DNA from 3 places in the Mycobacterium sp. NGS40 genome. Region 1 is predicted to be linked to each of the others. Evidence: predicted binding sites of a transcription regulator. Region 1 holds the regulator's gene; each other region holds the start of a gene.
The links. Region 1 encodes LexA, which represses DNA repair genes until DNA is damaged. Its sites were predicted from a motif close to CGAACANNTGTTCG; they were not measured.
Positions count from the first base shown of each region.

Region 2: a site for LexA is predicted at 1,571-1,584, ahead of cofD (2-phospho-L-lactate transferase). Genes of this name have one in related genera too.
Region 3: a site for LexA is predicted at 2,624-2,637, ahead of AC5Y5O_RS09210 (HNH endonuclease signature motif containing protein). Genes of this name have one in related genera too.

Region 1 is NZ_JCALDG010000017.1:7,485-11,478, reverse strand. Features, by position in the region: partial or broken gene AC5Y5O_RS23050 (LGFP repeat-containing protein) at 1-631, shown strand, start outside; gene AC5Y5O_RS23045 (sunset domain-containing protein) at 758-1,717, shown strand; gene lexA (transcriptional repressor LexA) at 1,735-2,436, opposite strand; gene AC5Y5O_RS23035 (LysM peptidoglycan-binding domain-containing protein) at 2,729-3,238, shown strand; gene nrdR (transcriptional regulator NrdR) at 3,395-3,859, shown strand; gene AC5Y5O_RS23025 (peroxynitrite isomerase) at 3,865-3,994, shown strand, end outside.
Region 2 is NZ_JCALDG010000016.1:122,681-126,674, forward strand. Features, by position in the region: gene AC5Y5O_RS22800 (coenzyme F420-0:L-glutamate ligase) at 1-367, opposite strand, end outside; gene cofD (2-phospho-L-lactate transferase) at 364-1,365, opposite strand; gene AC5Y5O_RS22810 (WhiB family transcriptional regulator) at 1,657-2,028, shown strand; gene AC5Y5O_RS22815 (metallopeptidase family protein) at 2,047-2,469, opposite strand; gene AC5Y5O_RS22820 (DUF3499 domain-containing protein) at 2,643-3,125, shown strand; gene AC5Y5O_RS22825 (phosphomannomutase/phosphoglucomutase) at 3,193-3,994, shown strand, end outside.
Region 3 is NZ_JCALDG010000004.1:334,300-338,293, forward strand. Features, by position in the region: gene cobN (cobaltochelatase subunit CobN) at 1-1,373, opposite strand, end outside; gene AC5Y5O_RS09205 (alpha/beta hydrolase) at 1,790-2,437, opposite strand; gene AC5Y5O_RS09210 (HNH endonuclease signature motif containing protein) at 2,743-3,994, shown strand, end outside.

The sequences.
Region 1 (3,994 bases):
CGCGGCCGGCGGTGCCAACGGTCCGCTGGGCGCCAAGCAGGGCGGTCCGAACCCCATCGGCGGTGACGGCATCGTCCAGAACTTCGCCGGCGGCAAGGTGTTCTTCAGCCCGGCGACCGGTGCGAGCGCGCTGGAAAGCGACATCCTGGCGAAGTACGAGTCGGTCGGTGGCCCGGTCAGCAGTGACCTGGGTTTCCCGACCGCTAACGAATCCGACGGCGGCATCAGCCCCAACAGCCGGATCGCCACCTTCTCCGGGGCCGACAAGCCGGTCATCTTCTGGACCTCCGACCACGGCGCCTTCGTGGTGCGCGGCGCCATGAAGGCCGCCTGGGACAAGCTGCGTGGTCCCACCGGAAAGCTGGGCGCGCCGGTCGGCGATCAGACCGTCGACGGCGACGTGATCTCGCAGAAGTTCACCGGCGGCAAAATCTCGTGGAACCGCGCGAAGAACACCTTCTCCACGGACCCGGCCAACCTGGCTCCGCTGCTATCGGGTCTGCAGGTGTCGGGGCAGAACCAGCCGAGCGGTTCGGCGATGCCCGCGCACGCCAAGAAGTGGTTCAGCTGGAGCTGGTGGTATCTGTTCGCCCTGGTTCCGCTGCTGATTCTGGTGCTGCTGGCGGTGTTCGTGGCGTTGCGCTGGCGCCGGCATCGTGCCGGTCGCAACAGCGCACCCTACGACCTGGAGCGCGACGCCGTCGGCGGCTACGGGGACACGGGTGAGCCGCGCTGGGGTCCCGACTACGCCGAGCACATGTCGTTCACCGACACCCACGAACAGGATCTCCGGGACGCCGAGCACGCGCCGCTGGCCAGGTGGCCGCACGCACCCGAAACGGCCGAAATCGACGAGGACGGCGGGTATGACGAGCCGTCGCATCCCGTCACCGAGGAAGAATGGGATGAGCTGGCGGTCGACGAGCGGGATCCCGACTCGGTCGACACCGATTCCATCCCAGTCGTGTCGGCCGACGATCTGTCCGACGCCGGTTACGGCGATGAGCTGCCGGAAGTCGGCTATCCGGCTAGTCCCGACGTACCGGAGAGCGCGTATCCCGACGTCGTCGCCGAGGACGAATACGCCGCTGCCGCGGGCCCGGAAGGCGCTTATTCACCCGAAGGCGCCTATCCGGAGGCCGGCTATCCCGAACTCCTCGACGAGGACGCCGCTTACCCGGAGGCGGGCTATCCGGGCGCCGCTTACCCGTCCGCCGCTTACCCGGAGGCGGGCTTCCCGGGCGCCGAGGAGGACGAGGCCGCCTACCCCGCCGAGGAGCAGGAGACCGCGTACCCCGATGTCGCCGTGCCGCACACGCCTCCTGATCTGGCCGGCGCCGGTGGCGCGTCCGGTGCTGCCGGCGGGGCCGCTGGAGCCGCCGCGGGTGGTGCCGCAGCCAGCCTGGCGGCGGCGCTGGGCGCCGCGGCCGGCGTCGCACCCAGAGCGGCGGGGCGGCATGCAGCCGCGGATGCCGACGACGAGGCGGACGTAGTACCGGTGGCGGCGATCGGGGCATTAGGCCCCGCCGGGCGCCCGACGATCCACCTGCCGTTGGAGGACCCGTATCAGATGCCCGACGGCTACCCGATCAAGGCGAGTGCTCGCTTCGGCCTTTATTACACGCCGGGCAGCGACCTCTACCACGACACGCTCGCCGAGATCTGGCTTTCCAGCGAGGAAGCCGCGCTGGTCAACGGCTTCGTGAAAGCCGACTGACGCCGTAGCGCACGGCGCTATACCTTGCGGATCACCGTCACGACCTTGCCGAGCACGGTCGCGTCATTACCGGGGATGGGATCGAACGCCGGGTTGTGCGGCATCAGCCACACCTGACCGCCCGCGCGCTTGAACGTCTTGACGGTGGCCTCACCGTCGAGCATGGCGGCGACGATGTCGCCGTTGTCGGCGACATTCTGCTGCCGCACCACCACCCAGTCGCCGTCGCAGATCGCGGCTTCGACCATCGAGTCGCCGACCACCTTGAGCAAGAACAGCGTGCCCTCGCCGACCAGCTCGCGGGGGAGTGGGAAGACGTCCTCGACGGCTTCCTCGGCCAGGATCGGTCCACCGGCCGCGATGCGCCCGAGCACGGGGACGAACGTGGGTTCCGGTAACGCGTCCGACCCGGCGACCTCGGTGGCCGGCGCGGCCGCCACCGCGTCGTCGGCGCCGCGGACGTCGACGGCCCGGGGGCGGTTCGGGTCCCGGCGCAGATATCCCTTGCGTTCGAGGGTGCGCAGCTGGTGGGCCACCGAAGAGGTCGATGTCAGGCCGACGGCGTCGCCGATCTCCCTGATGCTCGGCGGGTAACCACGGGTGGTCACCGACTCCCGGATGACATTCAAGATGGTGCGTTGCCGCTGGGTAAGCGATGAATCCACGGAACGCGTGCGGCCGTCCGGGCCGGTTGCCGAGGTGTCGTTGCTGTCGCTCATGGCACTGAATGTAGCCTCCCTGACCCGAAGAATCAAACATGTGTTCGACTGGCGTGTCATGGCAAGCACATAGTGGCTAAAGACCCTAGAACGGCCGAATCACACGTGTGTAACTTTTGCGTAGACCGGGTACCTGTGCTGCATGGAAGGGACGGCGACCGGCAGAAGTTGTCGGTGGCGGGGTCTAGCGTTTGGCCCGTGCGACACGCTTCGCTCAAATGTTCGGATTTCGAACACACGAGCGATAGTGTCGAACACACGAGCGAGGATTCGACGACCGGAGGAACGCACCATGACGCTCATGCATACAGTCTCGCCGCGGACCAGCACCATGCGGCGCCCCAGCGATGGGCTCGTCGCGCGGCCTCGCTATGACGTCGCACGGCCCCGCTACGAGCAGGAGCGCGTGCTGCGGTCGCGCCGGTCGGTGCAGGCCCGGCCGGCGGGAGCGCCGATGCGCTACCGCGGTACCGGTGTCGCGGAGTCGCAAGCACCGCATCGCCGCCGCCCGGTCACGCTGGGGACGACGGTGGGTCTGGCCCTGATGGCCGGCGTCATCACGCTGTGGTTGGGCCTGGTCGCGAATCTCGGTCAGATCGCCAACGGCGACTCCGCGGCTGCTCCTGTTCCGGACCGGCTGTCGGTCGTGCAGGTCGAGCCGGGCGAATCGCTTCAGGATGTAGCGCACCGGGTCGCGCCGGAAGCGCCGGCCCGCCAGGTCGCCGACCGCATCCGCGAACTCAACAACCTGAGTTCCCCGGCGCTGGCTGCCGGCCAGACCCTGATCGCGCCGGTCGGCTGACCGTAGCCGCGTATCGCGAAAACCGCTCTACGCCAAGGCTCCTCGGTCCTGCCGTCAGTGACGGCGCATGCGTCGTGGCTACATTGGCCCGCCCGGGGAGCGCACGGGTACGCTCGGAGTGTTCTTCCGAGATGCCGGCACAGCGAAGGAGCGGTCATGCACTGCCCGTTCTGTCGCCATCCCGACTCCCGGGTGATCGACTCCCGGGAAACCGATGAAGGCCAAGCCATTCGGCGCCGCCGATCCTGCCCGGAGTGCGGACGCCGGTTCACCACCGTGGAAACCGCGATCCTGGCCGTCGTCAAACGCAGCGGTGTCACCGAGCCGTTCAGCCGCGAAAAGGTCATCAAAGGTGTGCGGCGCGCCTGCCAGGGCCGCCAGGTAGACGAGGACGCGCTGAATCTACTGGCTCAGCAGGTGGAAGACACCGTCCGCGCCGCCGGATCGCCGGAGGTTCCCAGCCACGAGGTCGGCTTGGCGATCCTCGGCCCGTTGCGTGACCTGGATGAGGTGGCCTATCTGCGGTTCGCCTCGGTATACCGGTCCTTTTCGTCGGCCGACGATTTCGAGCGCGAGATCGCCGCGCTCCGCAAGCACCGCCAAGTATCGACACCGAGTTGACCGCGATGCCCCCGGACCTGCATCCGGATCTCGAGGCGCTCGCGCCGCTGCTCGGCACCTGGGCCGGCCGCGGTTCCGGCGAATACCCGACCATCCAGCCCTTCGACTATCTCGAGGAAATCGTGTTTTCCCATG
Region 2 (3,994 bases), on a different contig from region 1:
ACAGCGCGAGTTCGCTTCGGCCGACGTTGGATCCGTCGACGCCGGCGGCGGCCTGCACCAGGCCGATCCGGTTCTCGGTGATCAGCGTGCGGCCCTTGCGGGCCAGCACCCGCACCGCCTCGTCGTCGACCAGTTTGCGCCGGAGCTCGTCACGCTCCTCGGGGTCTTCGGGCGCGGTCACCAGCCGGCCCTCGCACTTGGACACCACCTTGCTGGTGACCACGACGACGTCGCCGTCGCGCAGCCACGCGGCGGCGGCGGCGACCGCCGCACCGAGATCGTCGCCGGGGCGGAACTCCGGAAGCCCGGGCACCGGGAGGATCTCGATGGCCGCGGCAGTGCCGTGCTCTTTCGGTGCGGGCGTCACGGCGCCACGCCCGCGATATCCAGTCCGGCCCGCACCATTTCGGCCGTCGCCTTCGGATCGGTCATCAACAGCGGCACCGCGCGCACCGCGACGCCGTCGATGTCCGCTTTGAAATTTTCCAAGTCGCCCTCGTGCACCAGCCAGCAATCCAATATCCCGGTGGCGCTGCGCGCGCCGTAATATCCGCCGACCGCTTCGGCGGTGGACTCGACCCCGATCACATCGAGGCAGGCATCGGCCATGCCGCGCAACGGTTTTCCACCGATGATCGGGGAGTAGCCGACGATCGGTGCGGATGCCGCCCGCAGTGCGCCGCGAATGCCCGGCACGGCCAGGATCGCGCCGACGCTCACCACGGGATTGGACGGCGCCAGCATGATGATGTCGGCGTCGCCGATCGCGTCGACCGCATCGGTTGTGGCGCTGGCTGTTTCGGCGCCGACGAACGCGAAACTGTGGGTGGTCACGTTGGCCCGGTAGCGCACCCACCATTCCTGGAAGTGGATCGCGCGCCGACTGTCGTCGGCCGGATCGGTGATCACCACATGGGTTTCACAACGGTCGTCGCTGGCGGGCACCAACCGCGCGCCGGGTTGCCAGCGGTCGCACAACGCCGTGGTGATCTGCGAGAGCGGGTAGCCGGCGTTGAGCATCTGGGTACGCACCAGGTGCGTGCCCAAATCGCGGTCGCCGAGTTGAAACCAGTCCGGCTGCATGCCGTAGCGCGCCAATTCCTCTTTGGCGTGCCAGGTTTCGTCGCGATGACCCCAACCGCGCTCCGGGTCTACGCCTCCACCTAAGGTATACATGCAGGTGTCCAAATCCGGACAAACCCGAACCCCGTGGATCCAGGCATCGTCGCCAATGTTGACGACGGCGGTCAGCTCGTGGTCGGAAGTTTCTCCCCCGGTTGCGAACTGACCCAGCCCGAGTAATTGTTGAACACCCAGCAGGAACCGGGCGCCGCCGACCCCACCGACCAGAACGGTGACCTTCACACCGGACGACAGTACCGGCCGGGAACTTTGGCGAGCGTTTGTGATGGACACGCCGAAGGGCCGAAATAACGGAAACGCCGGAAATTGATCACGAGATGGTATGGAAATACGCCGAAACGCTTGACCGGGCAGGTTAACCCGTGTCTAATCACATCAGTGTCATTTCCCGGTTGGCCGGCCGGTTCCGGTGTCGCAGACCGAGATTCGATCACTTGTTCGAATTGTCTGTTACATCAGAACAGCGGGACACAACCACTCTCTCAAAGACCAAGCTGAGGAGGCGTACGACGCATGTCTTACGAGCACCTATGGGGCGTCATGCCAAGCACTGAGCGCGCCACGATCAGCTCCGCGCCGGCGCCGATTACCCGACCGCACTTGACCGTGGTCCCCGATGCGCCAATCGCATTCGAGCCCGAGCCACTGCCGGAGCCCGAACTGACTCCGGACCAATGGCAGGACCGCGCGCTGTGCGCGCAGACCGACCCGGAGGCCTTCTTCCCGGAGAAGGGCGGATCGACTCGCGAAGCCAAGAAGATCTGCCTGGGTTGCGAGGTACGTCATGAATGCCTGGAGTACGCGCTGGCACACGACGAGCGCTTCGGCATCTGGGGCGGCCTGTCCGAACGTGAGCGACGCCGCCTCAAACGCGGCATCATCTGACCGACGAACCCGCCTGGGTTATTCGTCGTCGATCGTCGGGTCGATGACGGTCGGTTCGACGTCGAGGTAGATGGCCACCTGCGCCACCAGAATCTCGTGCAGTAATTCGCCAAGTTCGACGGTGTCTTTGGCGCGTCGTTCGATGGGCTTGCGGAACAGGACAATTCGCGCTCGCGTCGAGTTTCCTCGAACGTCGACCCCGGCGGGGATCAAGCGGGCCAGCGCGATCGGCCCGTCGGCGACGACCTCGGGCGGCCATTGCACGCTGTCCGGATCCTTGGCGGCGATGCGTGGAATTTCGTCGACCGCCACGTCGAGTTCCAACACTCGTGATTGCCAGCGCCGCTCGATGGGTTCGTAGGCCTCGAGCACCGCCATGTCGAATCGCTCGGCCCGGCTGCGCCAACCCGGCACCGTGGGCGGCAGCAAAGGACCGCGCATATCGCGCCCGCGCCGAGTTGCCCGGTGCCCCGGCGTTCGGCCCGACGGCCGTCCGTTGCGCGGGAAACTGCGCGAATCACCCACGCGCCGATGGTAACGGTTGGACATCGTGGCCCGAACGGATGCGCGTGTCCGGCGCTTCGGCGGCGTTTGCGCACGATAGCCTTTCCGACGTGAACGTTCCCCGTCGCTGCTGCCGGCCAGGGTGCCCGCATTACGCCGTGGCGACCTTGACGTTCGTCTACTCGGACTCGACGGCAGTGGTGGGCCCGCTGGCGACCGCGCGCGAGCCGCATTCGTGGGACCTGTGCGTCGGCCACGCCGGCCGCATCACGGCCCCCCGCGGATGGGACCTCGTGCGCCACGCCGGGCCGCTGAATTCGGAGCCCACGAATCCCGATGAAGACGACCTGGTCGCGCTTGCCGACGCCGTCCGCGAACGCGGTGCGGGCAAGGCGTCCCTGCCGCACGCGGGCGGCACCAGCATGCCGTTGAACGGATTTCCCCCGCAAGCGGGAGGTACCCCCACATCTGCGCATCTGCACCACACCGGAGCCCAGGCCACCGCGCCCAGCAGCCATCTGCTCGCGCAGCCGGAAAAACGGTCAGGTCGCCGCCGCGGGCATCTGCGAGTGTTGCCCGATCCGTCCGACTAGGGGACCGCTGGGGCCGATAGGCTGACGCCAAGAGGCAAATCAATCCACGGCGTCAAGGAGGCCCCGCATGTCTCGGCCCGCCGCGACTGTCCACCGTGTCATCAAGGCATATGACATCCGTGGGCTGGTCGGCGAAGAGATCGACGAGTCGCTGGTTGCCGATGTCGGGGCTGCGTTCGCCGCGCTGATGCGCGGCGAGGGCGCGCAACGCGTGGTGATCGGACACGACATGCGCGATAGCTCGCCGTCGCTCGCCGCTGCCTTCGCGGCGGGAGTGACCAACCAGGGCCTGGACGTGGTGCGGATCGGGTTGGCCTCGACCGACCAGCTGTATTTCGCCTCGGGTTCGCTCGATTGCCCCGGCGCGATGTTCACCGCCAGCCACAACCCCGCCGCCTACAACGGCATCAAGCTCTGCCGGGCCGGCGCCAAACCCGTCGGTGCGGACACCGGGCTCAAAGTGATCACCGAAGACCTGATCGCCGGAGTCGGCGGCTACGACGGGAAACCGGGGTCGGTCACCGATCGCGATGTGCTCTCGGACTACGGCGAGTTCCTGCGGTCGCTGGTGGCGACGTCCGGGTTGCGGCCGTTGCGGGTGGCGGTCGACGCCGGCAACGGCATGGCCGGTCACACCGCGCCGGCAGTGCTCGGCCCGATCGACTCGATCACGTTGTTGCCGTTGTACTTCGAGCTCGACGGGTCGTTTCCCAACCACGAGGCCAACCCGCTCGACCCGGCCAACCTGCTGGATCTGCAGTTTCACGTCCGCGAAACCGGCGCCGACATCGGGTTGGCTTTCGACGGTGACGCCGACCGGTGCTTCGTGGTCGACGAGCGCGGGATGCCGGTCTCTCCGTCGACGGTGA
Region 3 (3,994 bases), on a different contig from region 1:
ATCTCGCCGTCGGGATCGTGGGTGCGATCGACGAACAGCTCCCCGGGTGCGGGGCCCCAATGGGTCTCGACGGCCTCGCGGAAGTCGTCGGGCAGGGTGGCGAACCAGGCGCGGTAGTCCGCGGCGGACACCCTGACCGGGTTGCCGGCCAGTTTCTCCTCGGTGAGCCAGTCGGGGTCCTGCCCGCCGCGTTCGATCAGCGCGTGGACCAGCGCGTCCCCGTCGTTGGCGTCGATGCCGGGCAGATCCCCGACCCGATAGCCGCGCTCGCGCATCGCCTGTACCAGCGCCACCGCACTGGCCGGGGTGTCCAGTCCCACCGCGTTGCCGATGCGGGCGTGCTTGGTGGGATACGCCGAGAACACCAGGGCCACCCGCTTGTCGGCGGGGGCGATGTGTCGCAGCAGCGCGTGCCGGATGGCCAGGCCGGCGACCCGCGCGCAGCGTTCGGCGTCGGCCTCATAGGAGATCAGCCCGTCGTCGTCGATCTCTTTGAACGAGAACGGGACGGTGATGATGCGCCCGTCGAACTCGGGCACCGCCACCTGGGTGGCTACATCCAGCGGGGACAGGCCGTCGTCGTTCTCGTCCCACTGATCCCGCGAGCTCGTCAGGCACAGCCCCTGCAAGATCGGAATGTCCAGGGCGGCAAGGTGTTCGACGTTCCAGCTGTCGTCGTCCCCACCGGCCGACGCGGCCGCGGGCCGCAGTCCCCCGGCGGCCAGCACCGTGACCACCATCGCGTCGGCGTCACCGAGCCGTTGCAGCAGCTCGGGCTCGGCGGTGCGCAGCGACGCGCAGTAGACCGGCAGCGGTCGTCCGCCGGCGTCTTCGATTGCCGTGCAAAGCGATTCGATGTAGGCGGTGTTGCCGGCCAGGTGTTGCGCGCGGTAGTACAACACCGCGATGGTGGGGCCCGCCGTCTGCCGGGCCGCAGGCCGCTCGAGTTCCCCCCAGGTCGGGGTCACCACCGGCTCGGTGAAGCCGACGCCCGTCATCAGCACGGTGTCGGACAGGAAGGCGTGCAGCTGGCGCAGGTTCTCCACGCCACCGTGCGCCAGGTAGATGTGCGCCTGCACCGCGATTCCGGCGGCCAGCGTGGACAGTCCGGTCAGCTCGGCGTCCGCGGCCTGCTCGCCGCTGACCAGGACCGTCGGAATGCCACTCGCGAGCACGGTGTCGATGCCGCTTTGCCAGGCGCGGTAGCCGCCGAGGATCCGGACCACCACGATCTCGGCGTCGGCCAAGAGGTCGAGCAGCTCTTCGTCGGACAACCGCGCGGGGTTGGCCCACCGATAGTTTTTCCCGCTGGAACGGGCGCTGATCAGGTCGGTGTCGGATGTCGACAGCAGGACGATCGTCGGCTCAGCCACTCATCATTCGTACCGTAACGCGACCGGTGGGCGGACGGCGCCCGCTCAGATCCCGGTGCAGATGCTGATGAAACGGATGGGCGCGCAGACGCTGACCCAGACGTGTGGCCGCGGGCCGGACCAAGCCGGCGGCGGGGGCGGGGGCGGCGGGGCAGCCGGCGGCGGGGGGGCCGGCGCTTGGGCGGCGACGACGCACGTGTTGGATGGCGCGTCGTAGACGGTCCCTTCGCCACATTGGGCCGCTCGACTAATCGCCGGCGACATCGCGGTCGCGGCGGCGGCGAGTGCGAAAGCGGTCGGGAGGATGAGTGCCAAGCGATTCGCTATCTTGAACATCGCAGCTCTCCGTGCGTACCGTTTCCCCCTCAGCAAACATTGCCACAAATGCCGCCGCCCCGCGCGTGTTCATATCGTTTTCAATGGAGTACCGCCGCGATCCGTGCGGCGACCTCGCCCACGACGTCAGCAGGCTCGGCCGCGCGGTAGCGATCGGCGGTCGGGTCGTACTCCGCTCCGGCGATCGACCCGTGATCGGCCGCCAACTCTGCCAGCTGCACCGGCCACCCGACGGCTTCGAGCTGGGCGGCGAAGTCGCGGCTGGCCGTCACCGGAACCACATCGTCGTCCAGGCCGTGCAGCAGGGTGAACGGCGGACCGGCCGGGCCGGGACTCAGTCCGTCGCCCGGGATGCGACCCGTGATCGGGTCGGGGACCGTGAAAGCGCCTGCCAGACAGACGGTATGGGTCAGCGGGACATCCCGGCGAGTCAGTGTCAACCCTGCCGCGGCGAGGCCGCCCATCGACCACCCGACGAGCACGAAGCCCTTGCAGCGCTGGCGCATGAACTCGACCGATCCCAACAAGTCCGCGCGGCCTCCGTCGTGGGAATGCGAATCCCAGTCGGCCACCACGACGTTGGCGCCGCGGTCGGCCAGCACGCCGGCCAGCGGCCGGACGACAGCGCGGGCATTGGCCTGCATGCCGTGCCATACAAGAACGGCCGGCTGAGTTCGATCCCCGAAGACATCGGCCAAGCGTCCTGGGGCGTACTCCATCGTCTGCACCACAGCAGGGTGCCCACCGCGACCCGCGGCAATCTTCGGACTTGTCGGTGGACGTCTGTCTTGCGTCAAGAAGTTGGCAGGTTTCTAGGTGGAGGTAGGCCTGTTTGGGGGTGCGGTCTGATGGGTTTGCAGACGATCCGGAAGTCTTGGATTTCCATGTCGAGGGCGTCGCCATCGAAGAGGGTCCGGATGTTTGTTCGCCGCGACCGAACCGTGTAAACAACCTTTCAGTCACGTCCGCAGTTATCCACAACCTGCGACCCTGCCAAAAGTTTGAGGCAGTAGATCGGGGTATACTCGAACATATGTTCGATGGATTGCAGGGTGCGGACGAGCTACTGCGCGCCGACGATGCGACCGTGGTCGCGGCGATCGCGGAGTGGACGCGAGCCGAAGCCGCCGCTTCATCGCGCCGGCTGGCGGCCATCGCCGAACTGGTGCGCCGCCGCGCGGTGGGTCCCGTCGACCATGCGATGTGGTCATGTGACAACTGGGATGCGATGGCCGCCGAAGTGTCTGCTGCACAAGGCATCAGTCACTCCATGGCGTCCGGTCAGATGCATCAAGCCGTGGCATTGCGCGACCGGCTACCAGAAGTAGCAGCCCTCTTCTTTGACGGCGCCATCAGCGCTCGGCTGGCCGCGGCCATCGTGTGGCACACGGAATTGATCAAGGACCCGGACACGTTGCGGCTGGTCGATACGGCACTGGCCAAGAGCGCGGCCCGATACGGGCCACTGTCGGTGAATAAGACGGCGCAGGCCATCGACGCGATAGTCGACCGCTATGACCCCGGTGCAGTGCGCCGGAGCCGAGCGGCTGCGCGCAGCCGGGACTTGGTGGTCGACCTGGCCAATGACGAGTCGGGAACCGCCGCGGTGTGGGGCCGGCTGTACGCCACCGACGCCGCGGCTTTGGACCGACGGCTCCTGCACATGGCCCACGATGTCTGCGACGACGACCCGCGGACCCTCGCCCAGCGCCGTGCCGATGCGCTGGGCGCGCTCGCCGCGGGAGCAGAGCGACTCAGCTGTGGCTGCGACAATGCCGAATGCGCGGCGCGCCTAGAGTCCGACGAGCGCGCGACGGGCGTCGTCATCCACGTCGTCACCGAGCCGTCGGCGCTGCAGAGCACGCCCGTACCCTCGGGCGTTAACCGGCCGTCCGCGTTGATCACCGGTGGCGGGACGGTTCCCTCGCCACGGCTCGCCGAGCTGATTCGAGATGGTGCGAAGGTGCGGCCGTTGCGTCATCCCGGCGCCGGCAGTGCGGGCGAGCCGAGTTACCGTCCGTCGGCGGCGCTCGAAGCATTTGTGCGATGCCGCGACTTGACGTGTCGATTCCCCAATTGCGATCGTCCCGCCGAGATCTGCGACATCGACCATACGATCCCCTACCCGTTCGGCCCCACACATCCGTCGAACCTCAAATGCCTGTGCCGAAAACATCACCTGCTCAAGACTTTCTGGACAGCTTGGCGGGACGAACAGCATCCCGACGGTGCCGTTGTCTGGACTTCACCCAGCGGGTACACCTACACCACCCGGCCCGGCAGTC